One region of the Pseudoduganella lutea genome, then DNA from elsewhere that is predicted to be linked to it. Evidence: predicted binding sites of a transcription regulator. Region 1 holds the regulator's gene; each other region holds the start of a gene.
What was found. The regulator LexA, encoded in region 1, represses DNA repair genes until DNA is damaged. The targets are predictions, from matches to a motif close to ACTGTATNNNNATACAGT.
Positions count from the first base shown of each region.

Region 2: the regulator LexA is predicted to act here: its motif matches at 1,583-1,600, upstream of EWM63_RS02415 (VRR-NUC domain-containing protein).
Region 3: the regulator LexA is predicted to act here: its motif matches at 1,068-1,085, upstream of EWM63_RS20930 (PA0069 family radical SAM protein).

Region 1 is NZ_CP035913.1:4,724,730-4,728,699, reverse strand. It holds gene rplI (50S ribosomal protein L9) at 100-552, opposite strand; gene rpsR (30S ribosomal protein S18) at 586-876, opposite strand; gene priB (primosomal replication protein N) at 909-1,199, opposite strand; gene rpsF (30S ribosomal protein S6) at 1,214-1,600, opposite strand; gene lexA (transcriptional repressor LexA) at 2,015-2,704, shown strand; gene EWM63_RS20090 (hypothetical protein) at 2,895-3,737, opposite strand; gene EWM63_RS20085 (cystathionine gamma-synthase family protein) at 3,775-3,970, opposite strand, start outside.
Region 2 is NZ_CP035913.1:590,139-594,108, reverse strand. It holds gene EWM63_RS02415 (VRR-NUC domain-containing protein) at 1-1,471, opposite strand, end outside; gene EWM63_RS02410 (phasin family protein) at 1,663-2,214, opposite strand; gene EWM63_RS02405 (hypothetical protein) at 2,251-2,448, opposite strand; gene EWM63_RS02400 (ATP-binding protein) at 2,445-3,970, opposite strand, start outside.
Region 3 is NZ_CP035913.1:4,902,543-4,906,512, forward strand. It holds gene EWM63_RS20920 (Hsp70 family protein) at 1-356, opposite strand, end outside; gene EWM63_RS20925 (DUF2760 domain-containing protein) at 353-949, opposite strand; gene EWM63_RS20930 (PA0069 family radical SAM protein) at 1,190-2,314, shown strand; gene EWM63_RS20935 (hypothetical protein) at 2,460-3,056, shown strand; gene EWM63_RS20940 (gamma-glutamylcyclotransferase) at 3,090-3,659, opposite strand; gene EWM63_RS20945 (GGDEF domain-containing protein) at 3,719-3,970, opposite strand, start outside.

The sequences.
Region 1 (3,970 bases):
ACGGTGTTGCAAACCATGCCCGGCGCCGGCAATAAAAAAGCCGGGCGAACCCGGCTTTTTAAATCTACGACAGTCTTACCGAAGAAAAAATCCCGGTAATTAAGCAGCTTCGCCCACGACGGCGACGGTCACGTCGACCACCACGTCCGTGTGCAGGGAAACTGCCACCGGGTGCTCGCCGGTGGTCTTCAGCGGACCGTTCGGCAGGCGCACGGCAGCTTTTTCCACGGCGAAGCCGGCTTTGGTCAGCGCTTCAGCGATGTCGAAGTTGGTGACGGAGCCGAACAGGCGGCCATCGACACCGGCTTTTTGCGACACGGTCACGGTCATGCCGTTCAGCTTTTCGCCCTGGCCTTGTGCGGCTGCCAGCTTTTCAGCGGCGGCTTTTTCCAGGTCGGCGCGCTTGGCTTCGAACTCGGCCACGGCAGCCGTGGTAGCGCGGCGTGCCAGCTTTTGCGGGATCAGGAAGTTACGTGCGTAGCCGTCCTTGACCTTCACCACGTCGCCCAGGTTGCCGACGTTGATAACTTTTTCCAGCAGAATGATTTGCATAATGTTCTCCAGTTCTATCTGTACTGCTGCCGATTAGGCGTGGTGCAGATCGGTGTACGGCAGCAGGGCCAGGTAGCGCGCGCGCTTGATCGCGGTATCCACTTGACGCTGGTAGTGCGCCTTCGTGCCGGTCAGGCGTGCCGGCATGATCTTGCCGTTTTCCTGGATGAAATCTTTCAGCGTGTCGACGTCTTTGTAATCGACTTGCTCAACGCCAGCGGCGGTGAAGCGGCAGAACTTCTTACGCTTGAACAGCGGGTTCTGCTGTTTGCGCTTTTCTTTCAGCTTGGCTTTGTTTTTGTCGAACTTTTTACCGAATGCCATTTTAGGCTCCTGTATTTAAATATTGTGTCGCTTCAGGCGGCACGAAAATCAATGATGTGAAAAACCAGGCTCTTGCTGTTGCGGCTTTTCCTGGCGAGAAACCCCGAGAATTCGTAGGCCCCTCCCAGCGGCGCGCTGCTGAAACGGCCTGAAATCTCCCCCGCGGCAACCGCGGCGATTTCAAATTCCGTCAGGCGGGCGATGCCTGCCTCGATCTGCTGCGAACTGTGCTGCAATACTGCATTCACGATCGGCAGCCCGGCGGGGGTGAAACGTATGACTTCCCGCTCGGTGATCAGGCCAGTGAACTTCAGCTCGTTCAGCAAGACTCCCGGATTTAGGCTGCAGCAGCTGCCGGAGCGGCCGCGGCTTCAGCGCGGTGGCTCTTGGCGGCGTCTTCACGCTGGACCGACTTCATCATCGGCGAAGGAGCGGTTTCCGCTTTCTTCATCTTGACGGTCAGGTGACGCAGCACGGCATCATTGAATTTGAACGCGGTTTCCAGTTCGACCAGCGTGTCGTTGTCGCACTCGATGTTCAGGCAGATGTAGTGTGCCTTGGCCAGTTTCTGGATCGAGTACGCCATTTGACGGCGGCCCCAGTCTTCCACGCGGTGGACGTTACCGCCGCGCGACGTGACGCTGGCCTTGTAACGTTCGATCATCGCGGGCACTTGCTCGCTCTGGTCCGGATGGACGATAAATACGATTTCGTAGTGACGCATGCAAACTCCCTTAAGGACTGTTGATAGCCCACCCTGGCGTCAAGACAGGTGTGGGAAGAGGTAAGCCCGCTAGAATAGCAGATATTTTCACCAATGGCTAGCCGCCCGGCGGTCCGCCACCGCCGCCGCCAGGCTGTCGGCAAGCCATTCCGCCGTTGCACGTCCGCTGCGAAACCGCTGGCGAAGCGGGGATGTCGTGGAGCATGGTCCACGCCCGCGTAACGGAGATTGCCTGCCCCCGCCCACACCTTCCTGGCATGGGTTTTCTGCAACATTTCCCGCAAATTGGTGCCTGTCACCGGTTTTCATGAAATATTTCTGCGCCTGAATCGTGTTTTCTCTTGCAATCGCGCAGGCACTGTACAAAAATACAGACTGTCTATATCCACAGCTATTTTTACGGCTACTCGCATCATGATCAAGCTCACCGCAAGGCAGGAACAAATTCTCAACCTGATCAGGGATGCCATCGATACCACCGGCTTCCCGCCAACCCGCGCCGAGATCGCCGCCGAGTTGGGATTCAAGTCGGCCAATGCGGCCGAAGAGCACCTGAAGGCGCTCGCGCGCAAAGGTGCGATCGAAATCACGGCTGGCACGTCGCGCGGCATTCGCCTGCTGGGCGACCGTGGCGTGCGGGCGGCGGGGCCTTCTGCGCCCGCGGGCACGCCGGGCAGTGCGCATGCAACCGATTACATGCCGCAGGTGCCCGCGGCGCTGCTGATGCAACTGCCGCTGATTGGCCGCGTGGCTGCCGGTTCGCCGATCCTGGCGCAGGAAAACCTGGAAAAAACCTACAGCGTCGACCCGGCCCTGTTCTCCGCGAAACCCGATTTCCTGCTGAAGGTGCGTGGCGAATCGATGCGCGACGTGGGCATCATGGATGGCGACCTGCTGGCGGTCAAGAAGGTCGATAGCGCCAAGAATGGCCAGATCGTCGTGGCCCGCATCGGCAGCGAAGTCACCGTGAAGCGCTACCGCCGCACCGGCGCCACGATCGAGCTGCTGCCGGAGAATCCGGACTTCAAGATCATCACCGTGAAGCCCGAAGATGAATTCGCGCTGGAAGGCCTCGCGGTCGGCTTGCTGCGCGCCTGGCACTGACGCTTCACGTTTGCTCTCCTGTCGTGCCGGCTTGCACCAGCCGGTACGGCATGCGTCATGCCGGCTCGCAATGGCCGGCACGACACCTGTTCGCCAGCGACTTCCGTCACGGCGCCCTGCTTCGCGGGCCTGCCTTATTGGCTGTCTCTACGGCTGTCTCCACAGCTACTTCAGATGCTACCTCAGCGCCCTACCTCGACGGCGGCCGCACTGCCACCTTCCCCTGGGCCTGGTCCACATACACGGCATACCTGCCGAAGAAGTCGGCGCCGAGGATGCCGTCGGGCTGGAAGAACCCTGGCAAGGGCATCAGGTAGGGCGTGATCGCCGCCCCGCCCGGCAACGAGACGGACACGAAGCTGCATGGCTTGTCCGGCCCGAACACATCGCAGCGGGTCGGCCGGTCTCCCTGCTTCTCGACCGATTGCGGCTTGACGATCGAGATGTTGGCGGCGGAATCCAGCACCAGACGGTAGCGGGCACGCTCGTTCGACAAGCTGGCGACGATGCCTTCGTGCACCCGCTCATGGGCCAGCGGCTGCCAGCCGGAGCCCGGCTCGAGCGGCGCGCCGAAGCGCAAGGTGCGGCCGGACTGGTCATACACGAAAGGCTGCCTGGCGAAAAGGCCGAGGCCGACGACGGAGTGCGGCGGCAGGCCGGCCCCCTTGCCGATACCCAGGCCCCACGCCTCATACGACACGCCCTTCACCTCGCCGAACGACACGCCGTTGACGACGAGGTCAGGGATGACGAATTCCTCTTCTTCGCGCACCTTGCCGGTCAGGTCGGCGCTTCGCATCTTGCGGCCCGTCAGTTTCAGGCCGGGAATCCTGGCCATCACCTCGCGCGTCAGGTGCAGCGTGCGCGACGAACCGATATCGAACGTGAACGGGAAGACATGACCGGCGATGGTCAGCTGGGCCACGGGGATGCCCCGCTCCAGCGCCAGCGGCACCGAGACTTCAGCCCGCGCGGCCGCTGCGGCAAATACCGTGGCCAGTGCGGCGGCGGCACCGATCCAGCGCTGGATCATGCTTCAACCCTCATGCATCAACCTTCATGCCTCGCCATCATGCATCCAGCGCCTTGCGGAAATCGTCCACCAGGTCGTCGGTCTCCTCGATGCCCACGGAAACGCGGATCAGCGATTCGGCGATCCCCATCGAGGCGCGGCGCTCGGCCCCCATCTCGTAGAAGATCGTGTGCGCAACCGGGATCACCAGCGTGCGGGTGTCACCCAGGTTCGAGGCGGGCACGGCGATCTTC
Region 2 (3,970 bases), 3.4 Mb from region 1:
CTTTCACATCCTGCAGGATGCGCAGGAACGCTTGCTTCAGGTGCGCCGGCGGAATGCAGTGCAGTGCCAGCTCGAGCAGCGTTTCATCCATCGCGCCCCAGAACACGAACGGCGACGAGATGCCCCGCTTGGCTTCCAGGTTGCGCCGGATCGTGGCCGGATAGCTGCCGTCGTCCAGTTGCGCCAGGCAGGCATCGAATTGTGCGGTGCGGCGGCGGTGGAAGTCGGCGCTGTGCAGGTCCGCCGGGCCGTGGTGGAACGGATGGAAGAAGGCGCCGGGAATCGCGGCAAAGACCGCATCCCAGCACAGCAAGCCAAAGAGCGAATTGATCAGGGCATTTTCCACGTAGAAGACGGGCGCTTCCTCGCGGTTCAGGTGGTCGCGCACCACGCCTTCGACCCACCACTGGCCATCCGGCTGGGGCAAGGCGAGGTCGAACCGGCTTGGCGGCGCAGCCTTGCCGGTGCTCCCCCGCGGATGGCCGAGTCGGCGCGCCAGCCGTGGCGCCATGCGCAGCAGGTGCTGCCGCTCCGCTTCGCTTTCCGGCGCCGCCATGGCTGCCTGCAACCGTTCCCAGGCGGCGCCGAACTGCTCGTCCTTTTCCAGCACGCGGATCGCGCGCGCCCGCGCGCCCGGATAGGCGCAGTCGCTGTAGACGGTGCAGGCGCCGGCCCAGTCGCGTAGCTTCTCCAGTTGCTGGCCCAGCTGGAACAGCAGCTTGTGGCGGCGGCTGGCCAGCCATTCGTTGTCCGTGCCGGGCGGCGGCACGTCGCGCAGCACGTCCAGCGGCGCTTCGCCATTGCCGAAACGTTCGCGGCAGGCGTGCAACTGCAGGTAGTCGTCGATGTCGCGGCGCGTGCGAAAGCCCCGCGCCGCTTCCGAGATTTCCACGTGCTCGAAGCGGAACACGCCGAGGTCGGACAGCACGAACTCCGTCCAGTCCTGGTGGTAATTGCCAAAGAAGATCAGCCGCAGCCGGTCGCACAGCGGTTTTGCGACGATGCGGTAGGCTTCGTCCCGCGGCGCACCGTCGCCGCACCATGCCGAGAAGGGCCGCGCGGTGTCGTGCTCCGCGCGCAGCGCCTCCAGCTGCGCTTCCTTGCGGGCCGAGCGCAGCGCGCCGGCCAGCCCGAAGGCCTGGCACAGTTCCGGCTTTTGCAGCAGGTCGAACAGTTCATCGAGCGACATGGCCGGATCGACGACGATCCAGCCGGTTTCCGCCAGCGCCGCGGCGGCGGCGCGGGCGCAGCCGATTTCCTCGTAGACGAGCTTCGAGGCGCGAAACAGCTGCCCCTTGCGCATCACCATGCGCACCAACAGCGCGCGCGATGGCCGGGGCAGGGCGGGGAAGCGGTCGATGAAGTCGCGCTCCTCGCTGTCCAGCAGGTCGGCATAGCGTTCGCCGATCCATTCCAGCACCTGGTGGAAGTTATCCAGGTAGTAAAAAGGGTTTTCGAGGACTGGTTTCATCGGTACTGCGGGGATGCGGGCAATCGGAACGGCGGTAAAAAGAAGCGGCTAACAGTAGTGGCCAAAACAGGCGGCCAAAACAGGCGCAAAAAAAAAAGCGGGAGGGCGATAGCTGTATTTATATACAGTCTATCGCTTCTCCCGCCGCTTGCCCAGCGTTTTATTTTATGCCGGCAATACGCGCAACGACGTCAGTGCTTGGTCTGTCCGGCGCCCTGCTGTTCGGCGAGCGAGGCCGCTTTCGCCAGCTGGTCCTCGAATGCGGCAACGGCCTGGCGCGTGGCCTTGGTGACCTGTTCATAGCCCGCGAAGGCATTGTCGATCGCCGTCTTGACGATTTCCACCGCATTCTCGGAGCCCGGGCGCACGTTCTGCGTCACGTCATAGATCAGCGCCGACAAGTTGCTGCGCGCTTCGGCCAGGTGGGCTTCGGCGGCAGTGCTGAATTCGGTGTGGATTTCGGCGAGGATCTGGCCCAGCTGGTGGTTGTACTCGGCCACGTTGGTCAGGTTCTGCATCCGTGCGCTGGCGGCCGCCATGGCTGCTTTCGGGTCCGTGGCCTGGCTGAGCTCCTTGCCGGCGGCGATGTTCTTTTCGACGCCGCTCCTGGCCGTGTCGATATTCAGTTGCACAACCTGTTCAATGCCCTGGACCGCCTTGCTGGTCAGCGTGTTGAAGGTTTCGAGCTGGAACTCGAACAGGGCTTTCGTCGCTTGGGCAAATTGCTCGGGATTCTGAAACATGTCTCCTCCGTCGGTGTGAAAAAGCTTGTCGGGCCATTATTGAACACGAATCAACTTCTCGCAACGGGAATCCTTGTACGGGCCCAGCAGCTTGCGCCAGCCGGGGCCGAGCGGCGTCTGCGAGCAGACCTTGGCGCCGCTGCCGGTCACGCTTTCCCACAGCCACCAGGGGGCCGGCGCGGCGCCGGCGATGGCGGCCAGCAGCAGGGTACTCAGGAACAGCTTACGTTTCATCGGGGAGCGATCGCGGGAAGGGTCATCGTGAAGGTGCTGCCGGCGCCCGGCGCGCTGCGCACGGCGATCCGGCCACCGAGCACGCCGGTGACGATATTGTGCGTCACGTGCAGGCCCAGGCCGGAACCACCCGCGCCGGGCCGGGTAGTGAAGAAGGGATCATACACCCGTTCGAGATTCCCTGGAGCAATGCCCGCGCCGTTGTCCGCCACGGACAACGCGATCCAGCCATCCTCCAGTGCATGGGCGGCCAGCGTGACGGTGCCGTCGCCGCGCCCGTCCAGCCCGTGGATCACGGCATTCTCGAACAGCGCGGAAACGGCTTGCCCCAGCGGACCGGGATAGCTGTCCATCGCCAGGCCGGGCGCCACTTCCTGCACGACGCGCGGGCGCGGCGGTGCGATGCCGGCCGTCAGCGGCAGCACCAGCTCGGCAATGAATTCATCGAGCCGGAACTGGCGGCGTTGCGAACTGGCCGTGTCGACGGCTACCTGCCGGAAGCTGGCGATCAGCGCGGCGGCACGGCGCAGGTTGCGCACCACGACTTCGTCGGCCTCGCCGGCCTGGGCCAGGAATTGTTCGAGGTCGGAGCGGCGCAGGCCCGCGGCCAGGCCGGCGCGCAGCGCACCCAGGCGTTCGCTCATGGCGCTGGCGATTGTCAGCGTGTTGCCGATCGGCGTGTTCAGTTCGTGGGCCACGCCGGCCACCAGCCCGCCCAGCGCGGCCAGCTTGTCGCGCCGCACCAGCTCGGCCTGGGTCTTGCGCAAGTCGTCCAGCGCCGCGGCCAGTCCGGCGCTGGCCAGTTCGGCCCTTTCCTTCGCACTGAGCAGCTCGGCCGTGCGCGCCGCCACCAGGTCTTCCAGGTGATGGCGGTGGCGCGCCAGTTCCGCCTCGCGGCGCATGCGTTCGATGGCGATGCCGGCCAGGTGCACGGCCACGGCAATCAGCCGCTCGTCGTCGGCGCGTGGCAGGCGAATATCGCGGTAATACATGGCAAACGACCCGAGCACGGTAGCGGACGAACCGAGCGCCATTGGGCGGTCGGTCATGATCGGCATGGCCCAGCACGCGTGCAAGCCATGCCTGGCGGCGAGTTGGTGCCAGCCGTTCCACAGCGGGTCGTGGTGGATGTCGGCCACCACCACGGGTTCGCGGCGGAACATCGCGGTCCCGCACGAGCCGGCCGAAGGGCCGATCGGCTGGCCATCGAACACCTGCAGGAACTCCGGCGGCAGGCTGGGCGCGGCGCCGCCGCGGACGGTTACGCCATCCTCGTCGAGCAGCAGCACGGTGCAGACGAGGCCCGGTGCCTGGCCTTCGATCAGGCGCAGCAGGTTGTCCAGGATATCCTGCAGGGGCGCGCCGCGCGCGATCATCTCCAGCAGCCGGTTCTGTCCCGCCCGCAGCGCCTCGGCAACGCGCTGGCCCGTCACATCCGCGACGCGCATGTGCAGCAGCCGCATGTCGGCCTTTTGCAGCACGACCAGGCGCAGCTCGCCATCGATATGGCGCCCGCTGCTGT
Region 3 (3,970 bases), 180 kb from region 1:
CGGCGGTCCACGCCGGGGTGGCACAACCAGCTCTTCGCGCTCGACACGAGGCGGATCGGCGTGGTGGCGCCGCGGCTGCGCGCCATCTCGCCGGCAACCGAGGTTTCACCTTCCGAGCTCCACGGCAGCGCCAGTTCGCCCGGCGGCAATTCATCGGGGTGCGGCAGGTACAGGAACGAGGGCAGCAGCGGCAGGTCTTCCACCGTGCCTGGCGCCGTCAGCTGGGGTACGCCCAGCACCGACTGCTGCGTCTTTTCGCCATCGCTGCCCGCCAGGTCCACATAGGACAGCGCGCTGTGCGTGGTGCCCAGGTCGATGCCGATCGCAAAGCGTGGCGTGTTGGTGGTTTCGCTCACAGTTCCACCTCCGCCGGCGCCAGCACTTTCGCGTCATGCGCTTCGGCCAGCTTCGGCAGGCGCACGGCCGTGGCGCGCCAGCCGCGGTGGCTCAGCGTGCCCTTGAATGGCGGCTTGCCGACGACGTTGCCGGTCAGGCGCACGGCGGCGGCATCGAAGCCTTCTTCCAGCGTCACGCGGCTGCCTTCGGCTTCGGCGCGGGCCGGTTCGATCGTGAAGTGTTCCTTCAGCACCTTGCTGCAGCCTTCGTGCACCACGCGCGCGGCGGCGCCGATGTCGGCATCCGAATAGCCGGCCAGGTTTTCCTGCGTGAAATCGATAAGGCGCGCTTCGCGCTGCAGCAGCGACAGCAGTTGCAGCGCGGCATCCGGCGTGGCTTCGCGCAGCGGTGGGGCCACCGGCGCAGGTGCGGGGGCCGGGACGGGCGCAGGAGCCGGCGGCGGCGGGGGAGCTGAAGGAGCAGAAGGAGCCCTGATGGGGCCGACCTGGTCGTTCTGGAAGCGGGCGGCGAATTCGGCGTCACCGAGCGTCTTGAAGAAGGCGCTGAACGCAAGCGGGATCCTCGCCAGGAAGGACGGAGTAGTCGTGGTCATATTGGGTTTGTAGGGTGGGGCCCGGTTCGATACCGGACGGACAATTGCGAATCATACCAGTTGAGGAACTGCCAACGCACGTGCGGTGGTTGCATGCCCTTGAAAACAGGCCTAGAATACTGTATATACATACAGTTATAGTGAAACGCTGGAGCTCCCATGCACCGAGATAACTTCACCACAAGTAACTTGTTTTCAAGTCACCTCGCCACGGACCGCGAGCCTCATGCCGGGCAAGTCATGTCCATGCCCCGGTCGTTGAAGGCGCTGAAAGGGCGCGGCGCCGTCACGAACGTGCAGGGCCGCTACGAGCTGGACGTGCGCGAAACCTTCGACGATGGCTGGTTGCGCGAGGAAGAGGAACCCCGGGTCTGGCGCACCCAGGTGACCGAGGAAACGGCGAAATCGATCCTGTCGCGCAACCAGTCGCCGGACATTCCCTTTGGCGTATCGCTGAATCCCTACCGAGGTTGCGAGCACGGCTGCATCTACTGCTTTGCCCGGCCCACGCACAGCTACCTGGGCCTGTCGCCCGGGCTTGATTTCGAGAGCAAGCTGTTTGCAAAGATGAATGCGCCGGACCTGCTGCGCGGCGAACTGTCGAAGCCCGGCTACACGGTGGAGCCGATCGCGCTGGGCGTCAATACCGATGCCTACCAGCCGGTCGAGCGGGAACTGAAGCTCACACGGCGCGTGCTCGAGGTCTTGCAGGAATGCCGGCACCCGGTGGGGCTGATCACGAAATCCGCGCTGATCGAACGCGACATCGACATCCTCGCGCCCATGGCGGAAAAGCGCCTGGCCGCGGCGTCGATCACGCTGACCACGCTCGACCCGAAGATCGCTCGCACGCTGGAACCGCGCGCCGCCGCGCCCGAGCGCCGGCTGCGCGCCATCCGCACGCTAACGGAGGCGGGCATCCCGGTCGGCGTGTCGGTCGCACCGATCATTCCGTTCGTCACGGAGCCGGAAATCGAGAAGATCATCGAGGCGGCATTCGATGCCGGCGCCGTCCAGGCCAGCTACGTGGTGCTGCGGCTGCCGTGGGAAGTCAATCCCCTGTTCCAGCAATGGCTGGAAGCCCACTTCCCGGACCGCGCCCAGCGCGTGATGAACCGCGTTCGCGAAATCCATGGCGGCAAGGATTACGACGCCTCGTTCGCCACGCGGATGAGCGGCCAGGGTCTGTGGGCCGACCTGATCCGCCAGCGGGTGGAAAAAGCCATCCAGCGTTGCGGCATGGCGGGGCGGGGCAGCCGGTTCCGGCAGCTCGATTGCACGCGGTTCCGGCCGCCACTGGTCGTGCCGCAGATGGGAGCGAAAGCGAAGCAGGCCGAGGCGGCAGGGCAGTTGAGCCTGTTTTGATGGCCGCCCTGGATGATCTGGTTGACGCAGGTTGATGACAGTAACTTGCACCGGTTTGCGTAACCGATCCAACTTCTGACAGATGCCGAGCCAGGAACAGGATTTCCTAACATCAACATTTGACATTTATCAGAGTAGTGAAACGATGCCCATGATTAAATTATTTCCTATTGGAACTAATTTATCAGTAGCGCCCACCCTTTGTGGCCGGGCGCTGCCCGCCGGGGGAAATCGTGTTTATCTCTACATCCAGGATCGTCATTTGCCATCCCGTATGGCGCTATCTCTGGCCATTCCAATCCAGGGGCCGGTTGATTTCATATGCGATGCTGCTTCCAGCCGGCTTGCTGGCAATATCGTCCCTGCTGTATTTCCTCGCCCGGGGGCGCCACTGTTACCGGTTCTGCTGGTGGGGGCAATGGGTGGCATTCCGGTATCGTATGCCATGCTGCCGGCGGAAATGACGATACGCACGAGCGGCGGCACCGGCAAAGTCGCGCGCGCGATCCGCGAACATATCCTGGCATCGAGTTACATGATCACGGCAATGGGCAACGGCGCAATCCGCTATACGCCTGTCGGTTCGCGCTGGTTGCGGTGGGGTGAAAATAAGGTCACTGTGTCGCCATGCGGGGATTCCATGCTCCTCCTCCAGGGCTCCGTATTCGGCCTTTTCAGGCTCCGGAAACTGCTGGAAGGTTCCCGGGCCGGCCCCAGCGGCGTCATATCAACTGCGAGCTGAGCGACAGCGGGCCGAGGCCTTATGGCCGAGGCCTTATCCGCCGGCAAGCGCCAGCAAATGGCGCTCGATCGCGAAAACATGCTCATCCTCGTGCCCCATCGCGCGCAGCGCATGTGCTAGGTGCACGAGGTATTCCACATTCGGCCCGCTCGGGCCGCGCGCGGCGGCGATATGCCGGGCGATATCGGCTTCCGACGCTTCGCCCAGATAAGCCGCATTGTCGTGCCGCGCAATGTAGACCAGGCCGGTCTCGCTGCCGCCATCGTCGAAGCGGATATCGATTGGCAGCCGCAGGTAGCCGTTCTTTTCGCGGTGATCGAGGTGCGCGAATTCTTCCGGCGTCACCAGGTAAGCCATGCCGTGACACACGGCGCCTTCCTGCGGCACGAGCGTGACGACGCGGCCCGGCGCCTCCAGCGTGCCGCGATGGTCGTGCGAGCCTTGCCAGAAGCGGCGCACCCAGCCGGCGATACTGGCCGGGCGCCGTTCGATAAAGGGGAAATCGGCTTTCCAGATCAGCGAACCGTAGCCGAACAGCCACACGTTGTGGTGGCGATCGAACAGATCCATCGCGCGGTTGATCTCGATGGTGTTGTGCGACATGAGCGGAAAAGGGATGGTGGACCAGCAATTATATGCGGTGACAGGCAGCAGGGCGTCCGTCAACCGCGCACCACGCGATCGCGGCCTTCCTGCTTGGCGCGGTATAACGCCCCGTCGGCGCGCATCAGCAGCGTCGAGGGCTTGTCGCCGGCGATCGCTTCGGCCACGCCGATGCTGATCGTCAGCGTTACTTCCCGTCCATCCTCGGCATGCACGAGGATCGCGGCGGCCGCGGCGCGCAGCCGTTCCGCCGCCACGGCGGCCACCGCGACCTCCGTTTCCGGCATCAGCACCACGAATTCCTCGCCGCC